DNA from 3 places in the Paenisporosarcina sp. TG-14 genome. Region 3 is predicted to be linked to each of the others. Evidence: riboswitches for the same ligand, from Rfam matches in the RefSeq annotation. Region 3 holds a riboswitch; each other region holds the start of a gene.
What was found. A riboswitch is a leader RNA that binds a small molecule or an ion and turns the genes downstream of it on or off. The one in region 3 is predicted to bind S-adenosylmethionine.

Region 1 (4,285 bases), on a different contig from region 3:
GGCACTTTTAGTTCGAGCAGCTTCTCCATGCCCTGGCAAGTCTCCCATTACGACATGAAAACCCGAACTTCTAAACTTTTCAATTAACCATGCGTATCTACGATGATGCTCATACGCACTATGAATTATTGCAATGACAGCTTTAGCTTGTCCATCAGCTTCCCATTTCCACATGAACATCGCCCCTTCTCTATTACATTATTCTACAAAGTTATCTTCTTTATATTCCTCTTTTTTTGTATAATGAAACCATATCCCAATAAAGAAATGAGGTTATAGAATGATTTACCCGTTTAAAGATAAGACACCTATTATTGATTCGTCTGTATATATTGCTGATTATGTCACAATTAGTGGTGATGTGACAATCGGTCCAGAGTCTACAATTTGGTTTAACACAGTAATTCGCGGCGACGTGAACGCAACTCGGATTGGGCGTAAAGTGAACATTCAAGATTTATGTTGCCTACACCAAAGCCCAACCGCTCCACTAATTTTAGAGGATGAAGTAACAATTGGTCATCAAGTAACTTTACATAGTTGTACGATTCGCAAAGGAGCCTTGATTGGAATGGGTTCAATTGTCCTAGATGGGGCTGAAATTGGCGAAGGTGCATTTATTGGCGCTGGTAGTTTAGTGCCTCAAGGTAAAATTATTCCACCAGGGATGCTAGCTTTTGGGAGACCCGCAAAAGTAGTTCGCGAATTAAATAATGAGGACTTGCTAGATATGGAGCGAATTATACAAGAGTACGCGGAAAAAGGACAGATTTATAAAAGCATGCAAATAACAACCTAATCTTCATATGAACTAGAGATGACCGGTCCTTAATATACAACCGGTCATCTTTTGTTTACATGCTTCCTACATGTGATGATGAATTATTGACGACGACTTGGTTTATTCCTGTACAAATCAATTTCCCCATAAAAATGCCGTTCCAGAATTAACTGGAACGGCATTTTTATGTTAGTTGTTTGCTTTTTCTTTCAAAGCTGCTGCTTTGTCAGTTTTTTCCCAAGATAAATCTATGTCTGTTCGACCAAAGTGCCCGTAAGCAGCAGTTTGCTTATAAATTGGTCGACGAAGATCTAACATTTTAATAATACCAGCTGGTCGTAGGTCGAATAATTCGCGAACTAATCCAACTAGTTTGGATTCTGCTACTGTACCTGTACCGAATGTATCAATAGCGATTGATACAGGTTGTGCAACACCAATCGCATACGCAAGCTGCACTTCAACACGATCAGCAAGTCCTGCTGCTACGATGTTTTTCGCTACATAACGTGCTGCATATGCTGCTGAACGGTCAACTTTAGTCGGATCCTTACCAGAAAATGCACCACCACCGTGACGTGCATACCCACCATAAGTATCAACTATAATTTTACGACCCGTTAATCCAGCATCCCCTTGTGGTCCACCAATTACGAAGCGACCAGTTGGATTTATAAAGTATTTTGTATTATCGTCAATTAAATTTGAAGGTACAACAGGTTTAATAACGTATTCTTTTATGTTGCGTTGAATTTGTTCAAGCGCTACTTCTGGATGATGTTGAGTAGAAATAACGATTGTGTCAATACGCAATGGTTTATTATTTTCATCATATTCAACAGTTACTTGTGTTTTACCGTCTGGACGTAAATATGGAAGAATTTCTTCTTTACGAACTTCTGCCAAACGACGTGCTAACTTATGAGCCATACTAATGGGAAGTGGCATTAACTCAGGTGTTTCATTACAAGCATACCCGAACATTAAGCCTTGGTCTCCCGCTCCAATTGCATCGATGTCTGATTCAGTCATCGATCCTTCACGGGCTTCTAGTGCTTGGTTAACACCCATTGCAATGTCAGCAGATTGCTCATCAATTGCAGTTAATACTGCAGATGTTTCTGAGTCAAAACCATATTTTGCACGTGTATAACCAATATCACGAACAGTTTGACGTACTACCTTTTGAATATCCACATATGCTGATGTTGTAATTTCACCAGCAACAAGTACTAGACCTGTTGTTACTGTAGTTTCACACGCTACACGTGCGTTTGGGTCATCTGTTAAAATTGCATCTAAGATTGCATCTGAGATTTGATCGCAAATTTTATCTGGATGCCCTTCTGTAACTGATTCTGATGTAAATAGACGACGATTTGTCATTTAGTATTTCCTCCTATTATCCTTCGAGATTGCTCTCGGAAAATTCAAACGGTACTCATTTCCCATGCCAAGCCTCATTCAGTCGAATAAAACCTTCCGCCTTATCGGGCTTCTGCACACGAGGATAAAGGGAGATGTCATAAAAAAAACCCTCTCTCACGTAGAACACATGAGGAACGGTATGATTAATAGACACCTTTCACTCTTATCATCCAAGGAATTCACCTTGCTTCAGGTTCAGCACCTTTGCCAATTACTAATTGGTTCATAACTGCAGGTTGCCGGGTTTCATAGGGCCTGACCCCTCCACCAGCTCGGGATAAGAGTATCCGTTCAATTTAATATCATAATAAACTAATCCTCTGATGTCAAATATTTGTTTACTTTCGATATAAATGTACAAATTAAATATATGGAAAAACCGTGAAATTATTGAGGCTATGAGTGTAGATTATTGAGCGTAATGTGTTATACTAATTCATGAATCAATTGACCCTATATACGGGAATATTCGAAAAAGGAAGGTACATATACATGAATTCAGTGAACACTAGTAACGAGCTGAACGACTTGTTAAATGGCCAAAACGTGCATATTCAACTTTCAGTACCACAATTAGTGGAGAAAGCGACATCACGTGGAGAAGCTGTCTTAACATCAACTGGTGCTGTAAAAGCGGAGACAGGAAAGTATACGGGTCGATCTCCTAAAGATAAGTTTTTTGTTGAAGAAGAAATTTCAAAAGACAAGATTGATTGGGGTTCAGTAAACTTTCCAATTTCTTCTGAAATTTTTTCATCTTTATATAATAAGGTTATTAATCATTTAAAATTAAAAGATGAGTTATATGTTTTCAAAGGCTTTGCAGGAGCTGACAAAGAATCTCGCCTCTCTCTACAAGTCTTCACTGAATATGCGTGGCATAATCTATTTGTACATCAATTGTTCATTCGCCCTACTGAAGAAGAGCTAACTTCTCATGAAGCACAATTCACAATTTTATGTGCACCTTCATTTAAAGCAGATCCTGCAATTGATGGTACAAATTCTGAAACGTTCATAATTGTTTCATTGGAAAAACGAATTATTTTAATTGGTGGTACAGAGTATGCTGGGGAAATGAAAAAATCAATTTTCACTATCATGAACTATTTGCTTCCTGAGCAAGGTATTTTGTCTATGCATTGTTCTTCAAACGTTGGTGAAAAAGGTGATGTTGCCTTATTCTTCGGTTTATCTGGAACTGGAAAAACGACGTTATCAGCTGATGCTGATCGCAAGTTAATCGGTGATGATGAGCATGGCTGGTCAGATAATGGTGTATTCAATATTGAAGGTGGCTGTTATGCAAAAGCAATCAACCTAACACGTGAAAATGAACCACAAATTTTCGATGCTATCCGTTTTGGTTCAGTATTAGAAAACGTTGTCGTTGATCCTGAAACACGCATTGCAGATTACGATGATATATCATTAACTGAAAATACACGTGCTGCATACCCATTACAAGCAATTGATAATATCGTCGACCCTTCTGTAGCCGGTCATCCAAATACGATCATTTTCTTAACAGCTGATGCTTTTGGCGTGTTACCACCAATCAGTAAGCTAACAAAAGAACAAGCTATGTATCACTTCTTAAGTGGGTTCACATCGAAACTTGCGGGAACTGAACGAGGAATTACAACTCCACAAGCAACATTCTCAACTTGCTTTGGCTCTCCATTCCTACCATTGCCTGCTACAGTTTATGCAGAAATGTTAGGCAAGAAAATTGATCAGCATAATGCACAAGTATTCTTAGTTAATACAGGCTGGACTGGCGGCGAATATGGCGTTGGTAAACGTATGAAACTTTCTTATACACGTGCAATGGTTCGTGCTGCACTAAGAGGGCAATTAGACAATGTAAAAACAGATTCAGGTTCTGTTTTCGCTTTAGCCATTCCTACAGAAGTACCTGGTGTACCTTCTAATGTATTAAACCCACGCGATGCTTGGGCAGACCCAGTAGCATATGATAAAAAAGCAAATGAATTAGCAAATCAATTCCGTGAAAACTTTAATAAATTCGGATCAGTTTCTGAAGAAATCGTTTCTAAAGGCGGTCCAATTAAC
Region 2 (4,285 bases), on a different contig from region 3:
TTACAACTGCGGCTTCTTTTGCAACTGAAATTGCTGCCTCTGGGCTGCGGAATACTTGAACGATATCAATCGTTCCTGGAACTGACGTCAAATCGGGATAAGCCTTTTCTCCTAAAACTTCCTTTTCAACAGGATTAACAGGAATGATTTTGTAGCCAAGACGTTGCATTTTTCTTGCTAAACGATTACTAGGTCTTGAAGGGTTTCCGCTTAGACCAACAACAGCTAATGTCTTTTGTCGCTGCTGTTCTTTTCCATTTACGATTTCACGAACTATTGGCGATTGCAAAGCCCATCGAATAACACTTTCATCATTAATAACCACTTCAATTTGTTCTTGGCCATTTGGTGCAAGCCCAGTTGCTTCAAACAAAGCCCGATCAAGATCATTCTTCAAATCGCGAACCGACTCTATTCCAATGGAAAGTCGTATTAAATCTTCGGTAACACCTGTCAACTGAAGTTCTTCTGTGCTCAGTTGCTGATGCGTAGTAGAAGCTGGATGAATAATTAATGATTTTGCGTCACCAACATTTGCTACATGCGACCATAGGGCAACATTGTCAATTAACTTCTTACCTGCATCTCTACCACCTTTAATTCCAAAATTAACGATTGAACCAAAGCCATTCGTCAAGTACTTTTGAGCTAATTCATGTGCTGGATGGTCTTCGAGTCCAGGATATGAAATCCATTCTACTCCCGGATGTGTAGCTAAATACTCCGCTAACTCCTGAGCATTTTTATTATGTTTTTCAATACGCACATGCAATGTTTCTAATCCTTGAAGTAGATTGAATGCACTTTGTGCACTCAAACATGAACCGAAATCTCGCAACATCTGTACACGTAGCTTGGTGCTAAAAGCAAGAGTTCCAAAATCAAAAGCGTATCTTATTCCGTTATAGCTTCGATCCGGCTCTGTGAATGTTGGGAATTTTTCACTGTTCCAATTAAACCGTCCACCATCTACTACAAGGCCACCAATTGTTGTTCCGTGACCACCAATCCATTTGGTAGCTGAGTGAACAACAATATCAGCTCCATAAGTAATCGGCTTACACAAATATGGCGACGCAAATGTATTATCAATAATCAGTGGAATTCCAGCCTCGTGCGCAATATCTGCAACTTTTTCAATATCTAAAACTTGAAGGCTTGGATTTCCAATAATCTCTCCGTAAAGTGCTTTCGTCTTCGGAGTAATCGCCTTCCGGAAGTTTTCCGGATCGGTCGCATCTACAAAGTGAACAGTAATTCCATATCGTGGAAGGGTGGTAGAAAATAAATTATATGTTCCTCCATAAAGACTGGAAGCAGCCACAATTTCATCACCTGCACTCGCAACATTCATTACCGCCAAAGCAATAGCCGCCATTCCTGATGAAGTCGCAACTGCTGCTACACCGTCTTCTAAAAGTGCAATTCGTTTTTCTAATACATCGACTGTTGGATTACCAATTCTAGAATAGATATTTCCGGGCTCATCTAAAGCGAATAAGCTTTGTGCGTGGTCTGTATTGTGGAATACATAAGAACTAGTTTGATAAATAGGTACTGCCCGAGAACCTGTGGTTGGATCAGGTGATTGACCACCATGTAATAATATTGTTTCTAAATCGTAGCCTTCGTTTTGATTTGTCATTTGTTTTTCCTCCTAGGATGTAAATAATTTTCAGTAATCTTATTGGGATACTTGGTTTAATTCTTGAAAAGGTGTAAGTTTTCTTAAAACTTTCTGTAAGGAACACAAAAGACCCTTCTTCATAAGAAGAGGGTCTCTATTCCTCCTCTTATCTTGCAGACATAAACTATCCGCAGGAATTAGCACCTTTTCAAGGGGTTACCTTGATGGTTGCTGGGTTTCACAGGGCCAAGTCCCTCCACCACTCTTGATAAGAAGTAATTATTAAATTAGCAATGCTTTAATGCTTTAATTGATAAACTTATACTATGTCAGCACTTTTTCAAATAGTAATCAATTCATAAAAAATTTCTAATAAATCATAAAAAAGAAAAAGACCCTCAATATAGAGAAGGTCTTTAGTCCTCCTCTTATCTTGCAGGTATACACAACCTGCCGGAATTAGCACCTTTTCAAGGATTTCCTTGATGGTTGCTGGGTTTCACAGGGCCAAGTCCCTCCACCACTCTGGATAAGAGTATTCAATTTTATTTTTTAAACACTTTTAATTTACTAGCTTGTTGATGATTCTATTGTATTCAGAATTTAATGTCAACTATTTTTTTGAAAATTTTCAATAATTTATATTTTAAATTATAATTATTATTTTCTATAAAAGCAGTCACTTCATATATTTTAATTATGTTGGTGAAGATTTTTATAAGCAGAACCAGGGTGACTTTCTTTTAAATATCTCTGACCCTTACCATATAACTTCTCCCTATATGTTCCTTCTTCATATTCAGTTTGAACAAGTCCTCGCTGTTGTAAAATCGGAATGACAAGTTCTACAAAATCTTCAAAACTTCCAGGTGCGAGCGTATAAGCTAAATTGAATCCATCAACATCTGTTTCTTTTATCCAATACTCTAATTCATCAGCAATCTGTTCAGGCGATCCAACTGCAACTGGTCCTCTTCCTCCAATTCCTACAAAAGTAGCAAGTTCTCGAATGGTCCATTTGCGATCAGGGTCAGCTTTCGTGAATACTTCGACTGCAGATTGAATTGCATTACTATCGATATATTCTAATGTCTGATCTGGTTCATACTTTGAAAAATCAATTCCAGTCCATCCGCCAAGTAGTGCCAAGGCACCTTCATAGCTTACATAACTTTTTAATTCTTCATATTTCTTATTTGCTTCCTCTTCAGTCTTACCGACGATAGCAGTAAACACTGTAAACACGAGAATATCATCTGGTTTCCTACCGAATTTTTTTGTTTTTTCACGTAATTCTTTGACACCTTTTTTCACTGCATCTGTTGTGGGTCCTGCTGTAAAAACACATTCAGCATGCTTAGCCGCAAAATCTGCTCCACGTTTAGAAGCACCTGCTTGGTAAAGTACAGGTGTCCGCTGTGGAGAAGGCTCACATAAATGGGCGCCAGGAACTTTGAAAAATTCCCCTTCGTGATTAATTGTATGTACTTTTTTAGGATCTGTGTATATTTTATTTTTCTTATCACGTAATACCGCACCCTCTTCCCAACTACCTTCCCATAATTTATAGCTAACCTCTAAAAATTCCTCAGCTATGTCATAACGCTTATCATGTGGAATTTGACCTTCTAAACCAAAGTTTTTTGCTGCGCTCTCTAAATAAGAGGACACAATGTTCCAAGCTATTCTCCCTTTAGTAAGATGATCTAACGTCGAAAACCTTCTTGCCAACATATATGGTTGCTCGTATGTGAGTGAATAAGTTAGTCCAAAACTTAGGTGTTTCGTTGCGTAAGCCATGGCAGGAATCAATAACATGGGATCATTAGCTGGGGCTTGAATAGCCTGTTCTACAGCAACATCTTTGCTACCGTTGTAAACATCATAATAGCCCAGTACATCTGCCAAGAAAATCCCATCAAACTTTCCTTTTTCTAATAATTTAGCTAACTTGACCCAGTAATCCAAATCACAATATCTGTGGGATTGATCCTCTGGATGACTCCAAAGTCCTGGTGATTGATGACCTACACAATTCATATCAAACGCATTCAAGTAAATTCGTTTTCCCAATATGATTCCTCCTTAAGAAATTATTCACAAAAAAACCCTTCACTCTAATAAAGAGAGAAGGGGAAAGGGGCTAAATATATAACCGTCCTAGCAACTCTCTTCTCATCTTCGGAATACTCTACATTCCTCTGAATTTAGCACCGGGTTTTGTCATAAAACTGGTTGCCGAGGCTTCGCAGGGTCAGTCCCTCCACCTCTCTTTATAAGAAGAAATTTTTACATTATTCAATTTCCAGTAATTTATCATGTAAAAGCTTGCTTGTCAATAAGTAATCAACTTACTAGTTTTAATAGACTAAGTATAATAATTCGCTATTTCAACTCATATTAGTCCAGATAACAAGAGACGATAATTTATTAAATATCTTATCTTGTACAATTTACCATTCATAATAATTACCATTAAACAAACAATAATATAAACAAAAAGTAGGGAGATTTTAATAAATGTCGGAATTTTTGATTGGTAATGAAAAACTTGTATATGATGATCTTGGAAGCGGAATTCCTATTTTATTTATACCTCCTGTTGGTTTGGGAAGAAAATTTTTTTATGAACAAAAGCCACTCACCAAATATTTCCGA
Region 3 (4,285 bases):
CAACTTCTTTAATATGATTCTTACACTTAATTCCCCCAAAAAACCTTTCACTTTTGGAGATTTCAATACAGCCGATCCAATGATAAGTAAAATTAATAATATTGGAAATAGCATCGCTATAGGCACCCCCATCTTTATTATGTGAACTAATCCTCTCACAAAAAGGGAATTTGTGGTAGCCTTCTTTTGGTTATTTCACAATTAAAACTAATCTTTACTTCCATTAATTTGATATTATTGTAGTCTACTATATACCGAATATTTTACTTTTAGAATTTAAAGTGAATCTTCTAATATATTTACTTAAATAATTGACAAGTTTTCATGGGATCCCCGAGTTTTCGCAAACCCCAGGACGTTTCCAAGTAAATATCAGCTAAAAGAGCCATATGTTCTCCAGTTACCTCAGCCATTTCAAGCGCTATAACACTTTCATAAACGACAGCCATCCGCTGAGCCATTGCTTTAGCTTCAAACTTTTGCATGTCTTCTTCTAAAGAAGTAAATATATTTAGGTCAATTTGTAATTCATCCAATACTTTTACAACTATTGGTTTTAAAGTACTCTTTGATACTTTTTCGAGTCGTAATTTCATTGATGATATAAATAATGTATGTGCATTAAATTTTCTTACTAATCTTACAAACTCTAAACCTAATATGTTTGCAGTACCTTCCCACACGGTTAACACTTGTGCATCTCTTAGCAATCGTGGGGTCACAAAATCTTCGATGTAACCATTTCCTCCATGCATTTCAATAGCTTCATGGGAAAAATATATCGCTTGTTCAGCTGATTCTTTTTTCATGATTGCAATAAATAATCGATTCAATATTAGTTCTTCTTCACATGCTTCTTTGGCAACCACACGGTCATATAACGTAATTAAATCAAAGACAGTCGCAAGTTCAACTTCCATTTTTGCAGTTAATTTTCCTAACGTATCTTGCACCATTGGAAAAGCTATAAGTTTATGACCGAATGCATCTCGTTGATGTGCATAATCGGAAGCCTCATTAGATAAGTTCATTGTCTATTCCCCTTTATGTTTAATAGTTTTTCCGAAAATTGATGATGCAGCAACTCTATTTCTGACTTCATCTCTTGTAAATCGTGAATCTTAACAGCAATTTCAGCTAACCGTTTATTTCCGTATTCAATAGTTCGCTCTAGCTGTCTTACACCCGTTCGATCTTGATCAAATAACAATACCATTTCTTTGATTTCCTCCAAATTAAATCCATATTGCTTGCCACGAACAATTAACTTTAACTTTGCACAATCAGATGGTTTAAAGACACGAATATTGCTTTCTGTCCGCTTAGGGTTTAACAAGCCAAGCTCCTCATAATAACGAATCGTTCTAGTAGTTACCCCAAACTCTCTCGCCACATCGGCAATACTCTTCACACTAACTCCTCCTTTACTCGCATGTTTTAAATTATTTTATCATTTACGTTAACGTTAATTACAAGCTTATATTTGAAGAATAGAAGAATGTTCTGCCCTTTATATAGAAGAAAGACGGCCGTTGTTAAATACGGCAGACCTTTTACTCTCTATACTTACTTTTAGCAATTATGTTCAGATGACACAGTTCAACTTCCAGTATTTCTCTATTGAAAATCGGACTTTCTTTTTAGTTTTATATGGTCTTACCTCTAATGAAATCTATCTATACCGATTACTAATCATCCAGTTGACAAGCTAATACAATGAAGTTATAGTAAACAACATAATTAAATATGCGTTAATTCTTATCAAGAGATGTGGAGGGCCTGGCCCTATGATACCTCAGCAGCGGGTTTTTACTTTACGTGAAAATACTGTGCTAATTCCAGCGAACAATTATTTGTTCGATAGATAAGAAGGAGTATTCGAGCTAATTTCCTGTGGATTTGTGTCCGCATTTTATTTCGCATTCGTATGCCCCTTCTGTCTAACGACAGAAGGGGCATTTTTTATTGCCTTCTCCCTCCCTACTCAAAGTTAACGAATTTCACCAAGAAAGGGGCGACACATGTGATTGAATTTCAACAAGTAACAAAATCATTTCAAACTAAAAAGCAAACGGTTGAAGCGTTAAAAGGCATTGACCTAACTGTTGAAAAGGGAGACATTTTTGGAGTTGTTGGCTACAGTGGTGCCGGAAAAAGCACACTCATTCGACTAGTTAACCTACTCGAGCGACCATCAACTGGTCAAGTTCTCGTTAACGGGCAACCACTAACGCAACTTAAACCAAAGCAACTACGAGCAGAGAAGAAAAAAATCGGTATGATTTTTCAACATTTTAACCTTCTCAATTCCAAAACTGTATTTGACAACGTTGCTATCCCTCTCGAGTTATCGGGTACATCTAAACCAGAAATTAAAACACGTGTAGAAGAACTACTCGAATTTGTTGGTTTAGATGATAAAGCAAAAAACTACCCTGAACAATTATCGGGAGGTCAAAAACAGCGGATCGGTATCGCCCGAGCACTTGCTACAAACCCATCCATTTTACTATGTGATGAAGCAACTTCAGCACTCGATCCACAAACAACAAGTGCTGTATTGCAACTTCTTAAAAAAGTTAACAAACAATACAACATCACAATCCTTCTCATTACTCATGAAATGTCAGTGATACGAGAAATTTGTAACAAAGTGGCCGTAATGGAAGGTGGCCTCGTGGTTGAGCAAGGTTCGGTATTTGATATCTTCGCATCACCTAAAACTGAAATTGCTAAAAATTTCGTTCGTACGGTGATTCATGATGAGATTCCACAAAGCGTTCGCAGCGATGCGCTCAGTTCCAACAAGCATCCGATTATTTGGAAAATAAACTTTGTTGGCAGCACCTCGAGTAAACCATTGTTATCGACAGTTGCGAAGAAATACGATGTGCACTTAAGTGTTCTCTCAGCAAATATTTCGGAAATTCAAGAAACGCCATTTGGTAACTTAATTATTGAAGTTACCGGTGATCAAAACGAGATTCAAGAAGCATTAATATACATCAGAGACGAAGGGTTTATCGTTCAGGAGGTGAACCTACATGAGTAACACATTATGGGGAATGGAAATTACAGCAGAGCAACTACTGGTTGCTTTTGGCGACACACTTTACATGGTCGCGATATCACTTCTTTTCTCAGCACTTATCGGTTTGCCACTAGGTATATTGCTCGTCATCACACGAAAAGGACATATCTTAGAAAACAAATGGATTTTCAATATCTTAAATCCTATTATCAACATTTTGCGTTCCGTCCCATTCATCATTCTACTCGTCGCAATTATTCCACTAACTAGATTTATTGTTGGATCAGCCATTGGGACGACCGCAGCAATCGTACCACTCGTCTTTTATGCAGCACCGTACATTGCTCGACTCGTCGAAAATTCACTACTTGAAGTCGATAAAGGAATTATTGAAGCCGCTCAGTCTATGGGTGCAACAGTTCCTCAAATCATCTTTAAATTTTTAATACCAGAAGGATTGAGCTCACTAATCCTAACCTTTACTACTGCAACCATTGGCTTAGTTGGAGCATCTGCAATGGCCGGAGCCGTTGGAGCTGGTGGTGTTGGTGACTTAGCATTGACCTATGGATACCAGCGCTTTGACACCATGACCATGTTTGTCACTGTTGCGGCACTCGTCATCATCGTTCAATTACTACAATCAGGTGGAAACATGGTTTCAAAAAAAATAAGAAGAAGATAACTATTGGAGGTAGGAAAAAATGAAAAAATTTATATTGATACTATTAGTTTTAACACTAGGATTACTTGCAGCTTGTGGCAATAAAGAAGAAGCTAACGCTGAAGAAGGCTTAACTAAAGTAAAAGTCGGCGTAAGTGGCGGCGACACACGTACATGGGATTACATCGTAGATATTTCAAAAGACCAAGGTTTGGATATTGAACTTGTTACATTTAACGATTACGTTCAACCAAACATCGCATTAGATGAAGGCGAACTCGACGCAAATGCATTCCAAACTATCTCTTACTTTGACGAATTTAAAACAGCTCAAAGTTTAGATTTAGAAGCAATTGGTTCAACAGTAATAGCACCAATGGCCATTCATTCAAAAAAGCACAAAACACTTGAAGATCTTCCAGACGGCGCAACAATTGCTTTACCAAACGAAGGAACAAACTTCGGTCGTGCTTTACTCCTTATGCAAGAAGCTGGTTTAATCACATTAACAGATGACTTCGTAGGAATTGGCGCAATGGACAAAATTAAAGACAACCCGAAAAATTTAAAAATCGAAGCAGTCGCTGCTG

Region 1: linked by a shared signal. The riboswitch ahead of metK (methionine adenosyltransferase) and the one ahead of C406_RS0106575 (methionine ABC transporter ATP-binding protein) in region 3 are both predicted to bind S-adenosylmethionine.
Region 2: linked by a shared signal. The riboswitch ahead of C406_RS0104895 (PLP-dependent aspartate aminotransferase family protein) and the one ahead of C406_RS0106575 (methionine ABC transporter ATP-binding protein) in region 3 are both predicted to bind S-adenosylmethionine.

What each region holds. Positions count from the first base shown of each region.
Region 1 is NZ_AMGD01000020.1:162,103-166,387, forward strand. Features, by position in the region: gene C406_RS0107475 (alpha/beta hydrolase) at 1-174, opposite strand, end outside; gene C406_RS0107480 (gamma carbonic anhydrase) at 281-799, shown strand; gene metK (methionine adenosyltransferase) at 971-2,167, opposite strand; SAM riboswitch class I at 2,370-2,493, opposite strand; gene pckA (phosphoenolpyruvate carboxykinase (ATP)) at 2,702-4,285, shown strand, end outside.
Region 2 is NZ_AMGD01000012.1:9,476-13,760, reverse strand. Features, by position in the region: gene C406_RS0104895 (PLP-dependent aspartate aminotransferase family protein) at 1-1,645, opposite strand, end outside; SAM riboswitch class I at 1,791-1,902, opposite strand; SAM riboswitch class I at 2,053-2,163, opposite strand; gene C406_RS0104890 (LLM class flavin-dependent oxidoreductase) at 2,321-3,700, opposite strand; SAM riboswitch class I at 3,800-3,909, opposite strand; gene C406_RS0104885 (alpha/beta fold hydrolase) at 4,148-4,285, shown strand, end outside.
Region 3 is NZ_AMGD01000019.1:21,809-26,093, forward strand. Features, by position in the region: gene C406_RS0106560 (NERD domain-containing protein) at 1-132, opposite strand, end outside; gene C406_RS19355 (acyl-CoA dehydrogenase family protein) at 300-1,031, opposite strand; gene C406_RS0106570 (MerR family transcriptional regulator) at 1,028-1,411, opposite strand; SAM riboswitch class I at 1,756-1,871, shown strand; gene C406_RS0106575 (methionine ABC transporter ATP-binding protein) at 2,024-3,052, shown strand; gene C406_RS0106580 (methionine ABC transporter permease) at 3,066-3,716, shown strand; gene C406_RS0106585 (MetQ/NlpA family ABC transporter substrate-binding protein) at 3,736-4,285, shown strand, end outside.